Regions from separate parts of the Paenibacillus sp. OAE614 genome, predicted to be linked through region 2. Evidence: riboswitches for the same ligand, from Rfam matches in the RefSeq annotation. Region 2 holds a riboswitch; each other region holds the start of a gene.
The links. A riboswitch is a leader RNA that binds a small molecule or an ion and turns the genes downstream of it on or off. The one in region 2 is predicted to bind thiamine pyrophosphate.

Region 1 (3,274 bases), 3.9 Mb from region 2:
AAAGGATGCCGGTCCATTACAGACAACGCGTCGAGGAAAGCGATTTGGAAGCTTCCCGGCCCCTCAATGCCGGCCCACTCAAAAGCCCGAACGGCCGCTTCACCGTAGTACGCCAAGGCGGCCGCGCCAGCGGACAGCAGATCGGATTCGACCGCTCCAAAAGCGGCGATCACCGATGTCAGCAAGCAGCCGGTCCCGGTGACTTGGGTCAGCATCGGATGTCCGCCCCGGATCAAGTATCCTCTCGTTCCGTCGGTGATCACATCTTCTTGCCCGGTAATGGCGACGAGAGTCCCCAGACGGTGCGCCGCCCGTGCCGCCAAGTCTGCGGGAGCGGACTCCCCGGCTTCACCTGCGTCGACGCCTTTAATCGCGCCGGATTCACCAATGAGATAGGCAACCTCCGCTGCGTTGCCCCGAACCAGCGACACGCGCACCTCGCGCAAAATTCGCAGCGCAGCCTCCGTGCGAAATGCGGTCGCTCCCGCGCCGACGGGGTCCAGGAACACCGGAACGCCATGATCATTTGCCGATCGGCCGGCGATGATCGCCGCTTCCACCAATTCGCTGTTCAGCGTTCCGAGATTCAGGACGACGGCTTGGGCGACCCGAGCCATATCGGCCACCTCCTCTTTGGCATAGGCCATAACCGGAGAGGCGCCAAGGGCAAGCAGGCCGTTGGCCGTAAAGTTGGTCACGACCACATTCGTCATGTTGTGAATGAGCGGACGCTGCTCTTTTATCCGTAAAGGAAGCTGGATAAGTCCGGACGGGAACATATCGGCGGTCATCGTTCCACCCCTTCCGCTGCAGCCAGGGAAACCGGCCAATCCTCAAGCGTAAACGCCATATCCCAGAACATGTACTCCAGCTGACAGCTGGTCAGAAAATGCTCCATCAGCCGTTTTTTTCTTGCGGGAGCCAGGCCTTCCACCCATTCGTCGAGCAGCCGCCGCAGCTGTACCGTTACGCCGCTTTCACGGTCTCCGTAAAAGTGCATCCATTCATAAAACGGATGGGATTTCTCCGGTTGGACTTCCTCCAGCAGACGTTGGCCGATTTCCGTATAGGTCCACGGGCAAGGTAACAGCGCAGCTACAATATCCTCAAGTCCCCCCTCATGGGCGACGTTCAGCATATGCCGGATGTAATGATTAGCCGATGGAGCCAGCGGATAGCCTTGCAGTTCCTCATATGCAACACCGGCGACATCACAAAAGTTTTGGTGGGGATGCGTTTCGCTGTTCAAAATAAACGAAATCTGTTCGTTAAAAAGCGCGGTCGTCTGCCGGCAATCGCATCGGGATATGGCAATGCCATAGATCCTGATGTAGGCATTCAGGTATTCAAAATCCTGCTTCACATAGTGAATCAGCTGCTCCTTGGACAAGGTACCTTCCGCAATCCCCCGTACAAACGGATGCTTTAAGATCGCTTGATAAATGGGATCTGCCGCATGTCTCAATTCTTCGGTAAACCGGGCCATGATAATGCACCTCCATTAATTTTGACGAAAATCGCATGTTCGAGCGCGGGGAAGCCAACACAAAAAAGCCGCCCCGAAATGGAGCGGCCGCTATTTGCAGTGTCATCCTGAATGTATCTCATCAAGAAAGTTGCGTATGTAATGGCCTGCTCCACTTCCCTCCGCCGGTATTAACCGGATCAGGTTCAAAGGGTCCAAGCGATCACTTGTCTCAGCTGCCTCCGCAGCTCCCCTAGTGGATTTTCGTATGATATTTTACAAGTTCATGATTAAATGTAGCTCCGTTTGCCGGTGTTGTCAAACAAAAAAAGCTGCTGGCGGGATACCGGGAAAAAGCTTGTCGATCGCTTATGCGGATCTCCTTCCACCTTCAAGTGTTTATCTTTTCAACGCGTAAGAAAGGATCATCTCGACGATGACGACAGCAGCATAAATGACAGCGGCCGTTCGATAACCCGATCCGTACAGCGCAGCCGCGGCCAGACCGAATACGATCAGCTGCAGTACAGCCCGGACGGGAAGCGTCACCGGGAAGGTCGCTTTCGGTGCGACATACATTCCCCAAAAAACAGCAACTACGACCGGCGAACCTATTCCTGCCACGATACGGATCCACAAGGCGGTATCCAGTTTAAATCCCCACAGGCAAAAGGCTGCCAGTGCACACAGCTCCATTAGAAAAAAAATAAGGTCGATCACAATCATTGCCAAACCCTCCGTTTTGGGCCGGTCAGGGCCTTTGGAATGAAGCCATTCTCAGAAAAATTATGCCGATTGTTTATTTGCTTACCTCGGCGACTCTTCCCCTCTCACTCCGGCTTGTGTGCTTTCACAATTAAAAAATGCGGGTGATGCAGAATCCGCTGGTAGAAGTCGGCCGACTCCGGCAGCCGCTCCAGAAACTCGGGAACCGGCCTTGGTTCGACAAGCCGGTCCAGTACAAACCAGCTTGACGTCATATTGACGATTTCCTGCAGGGGTCTACGGAAGAACGTCACTTCAACGCTGCCTGCCTCTTTCTTCGTCCACCGGTCTACAAGCAGCTCCCGTACAAAATAATCCGGTCTCTTAAAAACGGTAAAGTCCATAAACGGATGATGCACCGAAAACAATAACGTTCCTCCAGGCTTCAATACCCGCTGAAACTCACGGAACAAAGGATCCCAGTCTTCGATGTAATGCAGCGTTAGCGAACTGAGAATCAAGTCGAACTTTTCGGCTCCGTATGGCAGCGGTTCATTTAGATCATGAACTTGAATCTCCGCTTGACTGCCAACTCTCCGTTTGGCCGCCTCCACCATATCGGGGCTGAAATCGATCGCCGATACCGATGCCCCCCGGGAAACGAACTGCTCGGTATACCATCCTGCGGCGCAGCCTGCATCAAGGACATGAAGTCCGGACATATCCGTTGGCAGCAGCTCCAGCATGGCCGGACGCTCGTAGTATGCGTTGGCGCCGCTGTCCGAATCGGTATGCAGTTCATAGTCCTTGGCGAGCTTGGTATAAGCCTCGAGCACCCTCTCTTTCATGCAACCACCTCCGTAGACTCTATTCTCCACCATATTATACCAACCAACAGAAAGGTTGGATATAAATAAACCAGCTTTATGTAAGCTGTGCAGAACTTAGTTGCGGCAGGATGCGTTATAAATGACAAGAACAAGTTTGAAGGCGGGGAATGTCTTTGTTAAAAAGCGTTTCTTTTTGGCTCACGTTATGTATGATCCTGACCTGCATACTGGACGCCTCCGGACAGGGCTTTGCCAACATCATACTGATCCGGCT
Region 2 (3,274 bases):
CCACCATACCGCCATCCACCATCCGCCTGTATACCTGCAGACTCCCGATTGGCAAAATCGCCTGCGGGCTGCAGTTGGTGATACAATGGACATAGCATTCCTGAACACAAAGGAAACGATTACTCTATAAAGGATGACGCATCATGGATAAATCCCCTTCCCGCAATGTGCTGGGAGGCGCCCTGTGGATCAATCTCGCCAATACGGTGCGTATGCGGGAGCACCGGGTCACGGATATGCTGGAGGAGCCAGGTTATTTAGACGAATGGCTCCACGATAATGAATTGCACGGCTTGAACAATACCGCAGGGGCAGCTTCAGCTGTGACGCGGGAAGACCTGCTGCCCGAACTGCTCCGTCTGCGCGGCGTGTGCCGGCTCGTCCTAGAAGACCTGGACCATGGTGGCACCTTGTCGGATGAGGCATTCGCCGCCATGGAGGCCGAAGCTTCGCGGTTAGACGTGGCGCTTCGGGCTGAGCGGGATGCGCAGGGCACCCCCCTTCTCATCACCTACGGGCAAACCGCCGTCCAAGGCGTGCTGTACCCCATCGTCCGCTCCCTGTTCGAGACGCTGGCAAGCGTATCTTCGGACCGCATCCGGATCTGCGAGCATGACGACTGCATCCTGCACTTTGTGGACACCTCCAAGAGCGGCAAGCGGCGCTGGTGCAGCATGGACACTTGCGGCAACCGCCATAAGGCGGCCGAATTTTATGCGAAGAAGAAGCAGCAGCGCAGGAACTAAAAAAAGCCTGGGATCGTCTGATGGACATCCCGGGCTTTTTTTAGTGGTTCTATTTCTTTGCTGACTGCCCTTCATTTATATGGCGGACACTCAGCAGTTTAGCTCCTTTGTCCAACGACTTGTATGAGTATGTCGATAGGTACGTTCTTCCGACCTCTAACAAGTTCCATGTGTTTTCATTATCGACTTTAATTTTAACTGGTCCTTCTTCTTTACTATGGGTTTTCTCGGCGACAATCCAATATGTCGAACCAATGAGCTGCTTATCGAGTATCGTTATGTCCCCTCCGCCATACGTTGGCCCGGTACATGCTGTCAACATACACATGAAAAGCCATGCTGCAATTATTTTTTTCAGGACCCTCTCCCCCGTTCCTGACTATTTCAATACCTAACGATGCCACCAAACAGTCTATAATTTATAAACAATGATATTTACATAAAGTTGCCTTACAACTCGGATTTAAATGCTATAATGGCCTTAATTTAGGGCAAACCCATTACTTATAAGTACTATGAAAAGGAGCTCATACATATGGCTAATAAACGTTTGGATCATGTCGGCATCGTCGTACGGGATTTGGAGTCAACCATCCGATTTTATACCGAGATCGTGGGCCTGGAGCTGAAAGGCCGGCTGACGCACACCAACGGCGTGTTCCAGCTGGCGTTTCTCGGCTTCGGGGGCAGTAACGAGACGGAAATCGAGCTCATTCAAGGCTACAGCTACGACCTGCCGGCCGAAGGCACGGTGCACCATTTTGCGATCCATGTCGACGATATTCAGAAGGAATTCGAGCGGATTCAGGCGCTCGACGGCGTGGAGCTGATCGATCAGGAAATCGTGACCCTGCCGAACGGATACCAATATTTCTTTATCTATGGTCCGGAAAAAGAATGGATCGAATTTTTCCAGAGATAATCTGGAATCGGGCGAATGTCTGGACACCCCCATGGGGATGGACTATAATATGGGAGGAAAACAACCCGAAAACCTTATAGAATCCGGGGTGCTGGAATTGGCCGGCTGAGATTGTATCCCTTTAAGATACTGACCCTTTTAACCTGATCTGGGTAATGCCAGCGTAGGAAACCGTTTGCCACGGCATACAAGCCGTGCTGATCTTGCGCATATGAAGCGTCCCGTTTACGGGGCGCTTTTTTCATTCATACTAGTGAAAAACGGGATTACGCCTTGCGAATGCTTATGATTCAGTCACTCAGATCGGCTTACGATTCTAAATATAACGGGGAGAGGGGATCACCGGTCGATGCTTCTACAGAGAGAATATAGAACGGCCGGATATCGAAGGAGAGAGAAAAGCCATGAAGAACAAATCGATCGGCTTGCTGCTGCTGGTCTGCATGCTCGTACTGGCGCTTGCCGGATGCGGCGGCAGCCAGAACAATACGGGCGGCGGAGAAGGAACATCCGCTTCCGACACCACGGCAGGCCAGGACAACACCGCAGCGAAGCCGCTGAAGGACGTCAAAGTCGTCCTCGACTGGACGCCCAACACGAATCATACCGGACTCTACGTCGCCAAAGATCTGGGCTACTATAAAGAGGAAGGATTGAATGTCGAAATCGCGCAGCCGGGCTCCACGGGCGCCGACGCCATGGTCGCTTCCGGCAAAGTGCCTTTCGGCGTAAGCTATCAGGAGAGCGTGACCCAGGCCCGCACGCAGGGCGTGCCGCTCGTCTCGATTGCGGCGGTCATCCAGCACAACACGTCGGGCTTTGCCGCGCCGGTCGACCGGGGAATCAAGACGCCGAAAAATTTTGAAGGTAAAACCTACGGCGGCTGGGGCTCCCCTGTGGAAGAAGCCGTTATGGGCTCCATCATGGAGATCGACAAGGCGGACGTGAAGAAGGTGAAAATCGTCAACATCGGCGACGCCGATTATTTTACCGCCGTGAAGCGGGACATCGATTTCGCCTGGATCTTCTACGGCTGGACCGGTATCGAGGCGAAGCTGCGCGGCGAGCCGCTGGACATGCTGTATGTCAAAGATTATTCCGAGAAGCTGGACTACTACACGCCGGTTCTCGTAACGAACGAGAAGCAGATCAAGGACGACCCTGAGCTGGTTAAAGCGTTTATGCGCGCGACCGCCAAAGGCTACCAATACGCGATCGACAAGCCGGAAGCAGCCGCTAACCTGCTGCTGAAGGACGTGCCGGACCTCGATAAGCAGCTGGTGATCGAAAGCCAGAAATGGTTAAGTCCTAAATATCAGGACGACGCAGCCCGCTGGGGCGAGCAGAAGGAACAAATCTGGAAGGGCTATTCCGACTGGATGTACGAGCACAAGCTGCTGGACAAGCCTCTGGACGTAAAGAGCGCGTACACGAACGACTTTTTGCCGGAACAGTAAGCCGCATCTAACCTAAAATACATGTAATCTTATCAAGAGAGGAAGTAGATTCGCATGGCCAATACGCTGTTAAGCATTCAGGTAATCCCGAAGACGCCGGGCAACGAAGATTCTTACGCCTACGTCGACCGCGCCATTGAGGTCATTCA
Region 3 (3,274 bases), 1.3 Mb from region 2:
TGTTGGCACACGCTGGACGATTAAGGCCAAGCAGCTGCTTCCGGACCGGTGGTTTCAGCGGATTATGCTCGCGCTCCTAAGCAAAAAAGGCTGAGCCGGATTCGCTTCCGGTTCAGCCTTTATGCGGGTGCAGCTGACCGAGCAGCTGGCCCATGCGGACATGATCTCCGGTCCGGAGGTCTGTCCGCGGGGTGAACGCGCCGTCCTGGATCAGCAGCACGACGGTCGAACCGAACTCAAAATAGGCGAGCGGATCGCCGTTACGCCAGGAATTGGCGGTTTCGTCGTCGTAGCGGATGCTGCTGACATTCATGGCGCCGACTTTGACGACCGCGACTTCTCCCAGGGCTCCCTTGATATACGTTATCAGCCTCTCATTGCGGCACAGCACGGATTTCATCTGGGTCATGCCAAAATCATTGACCGGGTAGCATCGTCCCTTGATATGCTCGCTCTCCACCTTCACGCCTGTGATGGGAGAGTGGATCCGGTGATAGTCGGTAGGGCTGAGGTACAGCACAAAGACATAGCCATGTTTATATAACTCCAGGTGGGGAGAGAAATTAAGCAGCTCCGCCACCGAATAATCCTGCCCTTTCACGTTCAGAATCGTGCCTGAGGTGATTTCACCCATTGCGGTGATCTTGGCGTCGACGGGGCTCGTGAGTACGTGCTCGCCTTCGTGAATTGGACGCATGCCGGGCTTCAGCCGCCGTGAAAAAAATTCGTTGAGCGTGCGGTATTCATAGATTTCTTTCTCCGCTTCATGCGCCGGGATCTGATAGCTTTTGATAAACGTAGGGATGACCCCTCTGCTGAGCCGGCTGTGCGAGAAGCGTCCCATCATGGAAGAGAGCCACTTTCGCGAGGAGAGCTCTGTCATGAGCCGCAGTAATTTCTTTGTCATGCCTAATCTCCCTTCCATACGTGCCTGTAGCACTCTGAATATATTGACATAGAACGGCTATCAAATCAATATGCAACAAATGCTGGAAACCGCCCCGGAGAAAAATGGTATTGCCAATCCTTCGAGGATCATGTATTTTGGAATCAATACGGGCCCGAGCCGACTCATCGAGGCGAGGTGCCTGTTACACGGAATCGAACCCAAGCATCTCATCGCTTTGGACGGCGATGGCTCCGGGACCAGGAGGCGGCGATGCCGCGCCTTGCGTTCATCTGTGTACATATGGGAATACGGGAGCTCGAGCGAATCGGGCTGAGAGTGCAGCTAATGAACCGCTGCTGACCGGGAATCTGATCTGGATAATGCCAGCGTAGAGAATTCAAGTCCTTTTATGGGCTTATTTGACGATCTCCCTCGCTTATCCAGGGGGTTTTTTTATTGCCCAATTTTGGAAAAAGAAAGGATGTTGTCAAATGAACAGCAGTACGATGCAGATGGATCGGCCGAAGGGGCTGAAGCTCAGCGACCTGCTCGTGACGATTCTGCTATCCCTCGTGATCGGGGTGGTGTACCATTTTTGGGGTTCGGTGAACGACTTGTTCAAGCCGCTGTTTTTCCAAGCGGATGAGCTGTTGTACGGCATGTGGTTCCTCGCTTCGACACTTGCCGCGCTGCTGATCCGCAAGCCCGGCGTAGCCCTCCTGGCCGAGGTTGCCGCGGCTCACGTAGAAATTCTGTTCGGCAGTGAATGGGGCCTTCAGCTGGCGATTTACGGCGTGGCGCAAGGTCTTGCCGCGGAGCTGATCTTCGCCCTGTTCCGTTACCGCAAATTCTCCATGGGGGTAGCGGCGCTGGCCGGTATGGCTTCGGGATTGGGATCATTCCTGGTGGATGTGTACTACGGCTACGTCACGGACTATACGACATGGATGATCGTGTTCAAGTACGTGATGCGGTTAATCAGCTCGGCGGTACTCGCAGGGTACCTGGCGTATGCCCTGACCAAAGCTTTGGAAGCAACCGGAGTAACCCAGCTGCTCCGGCCGGTGACAGCCAAGGATTATGAAGCGCTCGATCATGACTGAGGCTAACCGGGGAGCCGCGACGATGCAGCATCCGGCGGTGGATGAGACGGGTCAAGGAGCGGATCAAAGGGCGGATCAAGGGAGCGGGCAAATTGCCGTTTCGGTAACGGACCTGCGCCTGAAGTTTCCGGGTGAGAAGGCGTTCGTGTTCAAGGATGTTTCCCTGTCCGTGCCAGCCGGGGAAAAGGTGCTTCTGCTCGGCCCAAGCGGATGCGGGAAATCGACGCTGCTGCAGGTGCTCGGCGGGTTGATTCCGGCGGTCATCGACGTTCCGCTCAAATATGCGGACATCCGGAAGCCCCGCTCGTGCGGGTATGTATTTCAGGACCCGGATACCCAGTTCTGCATGCCGTATGTCGATGAGGAGCTGGCGTTTGTGCTGGAGAACCGCCAAGTAGCCAGGGAGGATATGGTGCCGCGGATGCGGGAGGCGCTCGGGCGGGTCGGCCTGGACCTCGAAGAGCTGCACACTCCGATTGAACGGCTGTCCCTTGGGATGAAGCAGCGGCTCGCGCTCGCTTCGGTCCTTCTGCTGGAACCGGAAGTGCTCCTGCTGGATGAGCCCTCGGCGCTGCTGGACCCCGAGGGGAGACAGCAAATTTGGGAGGCGGTTCGCGGTGTATCGGCCGGACGGACCGTGCTGATCGTCGAGCACCGGATCGAAGAAATCGTGAACTGGGTCGACCGGATCGTTCTGTTCGCGCCGGACGGAAGCATTCTGGCCGACGGCAAGCCGGCAGAAATCTTCACGGCGTACCGCCGGACCCTTCAGGAAAATGGCATTTGGTATCCCGGCGTTTGGGAGGATTATATCCGTCACCGGGATACATGGAACAGCGGCCTAGTGCAATCCCCGCAGCAAGGCGCGGACTTGGCGGCGCCGGTCCTCTCCTTGCGGGGGTTTGTCGGTCTCCGCGGAGATGCGCCGGCGATCATGGTGGAAGAGGCGGAGGTATATGCCGGCGATTTTGTCGCCGTTGTCGGTCCTAACGGGGCGGGGAAAAGCTCCTTGCTGCTGAGCCTGATGCAGCTTCTTCCGACAGCCGGCAGCTACGTGCTGGAAGGCAGGCTGCTGCAGGGAAGGGGCAGGAAGCGGACCTGCCCTTCGGACCGGATCGGGTTCGTGTTTCAGAACCCGGAGTTTCAGTTTGTTGCCCAGACAGTACTGGAGGAGACGGCCTATTCCCTTCACATGCAGGGCGGTATGTCGCGGGCTGAGGTGGAGCGTAAAGCCGAAGACTGCCTTAAGACGTTTCATTTGCACGGCTTGGAGAACCGGCAC

Region 1: it holds a riboswitch for thiamine pyrophosphate, as region 2 does, so the genes downstream of both, tenA (thiaminase II) here and ABIE48_RS29440 (ABC transporter substrate-binding protein) in region 2, are expected to answer to the same signal.
Region 3: it holds a riboswitch for thiamine pyrophosphate, as region 2 does, so the genes downstream of both, ABIE48_RS23715 (ECF transporter S component) here and ABIE48_RS29440 (ABC transporter substrate-binding protein) in region 2, are expected to answer to the same signal.

Annotation. Positions count from the first base shown of each region.
Region 1 covers NZ_JBEPOD010000001.1:2,515,672-2,518,945, reverse strand. Annotated here, with positions in the region: gene thiM (hydroxyethylthiazole kinase) at 1-791, opposite strand, end outside; gene tenA (thiaminase II) at 788-1,486, opposite strand; TPP riboswitch at 1,626-1,730, opposite strand; gene ABIE48_RS11805 (YrdB family protein) at 1,865-2,191, opposite strand; gene ABIE48_RS11800 (class I SAM-dependent methyltransferase) at 2,296-3,018, opposite strand.
Region 2 covers NZ_JBEPOD010000001.1:6,402,978-6,406,251, forward strand. Annotated here, with positions in the region: gene ABIE48_RS29425 (MBL fold metallo-hydrolase) at 1-130, shown strand, start outside; gene ABIE48_RS29430 (CGNR zinc finger domain-containing protein) at 144-746, shown strand; gene ABIE48_RS29435 (VOC family protein) at 1,282-1,668, shown strand; TPP riboswitch at 1,743-1,855, shown strand; gene ABIE48_RS29440 (ABC transporter substrate-binding protein) at 2,073-3,125, shown strand; gene ABIE48_RS29445 (thiamine-binding protein) at 3,180-3,274, shown strand, end outside.
Region 3 covers NZ_JBEPOD010000001.1:5,132,726-5,135,999, reverse strand. Annotated here, with positions in the region: gene ABIE48_RS23725 (SDR family oxidoreductase) at 1-94, shown strand, start outside; gene asd (archaetidylserine decarboxylase) at 113-907, opposite strand; TPP riboswitch at 1,188-1,301, shown strand; gene ABIE48_RS23715 (ECF transporter S component) at 1,381-1,992, shown strand; gene ABIE48_RS23710 (ABC transporter ATP-binding protein) at 1,985-3,274, shown strand, end outside.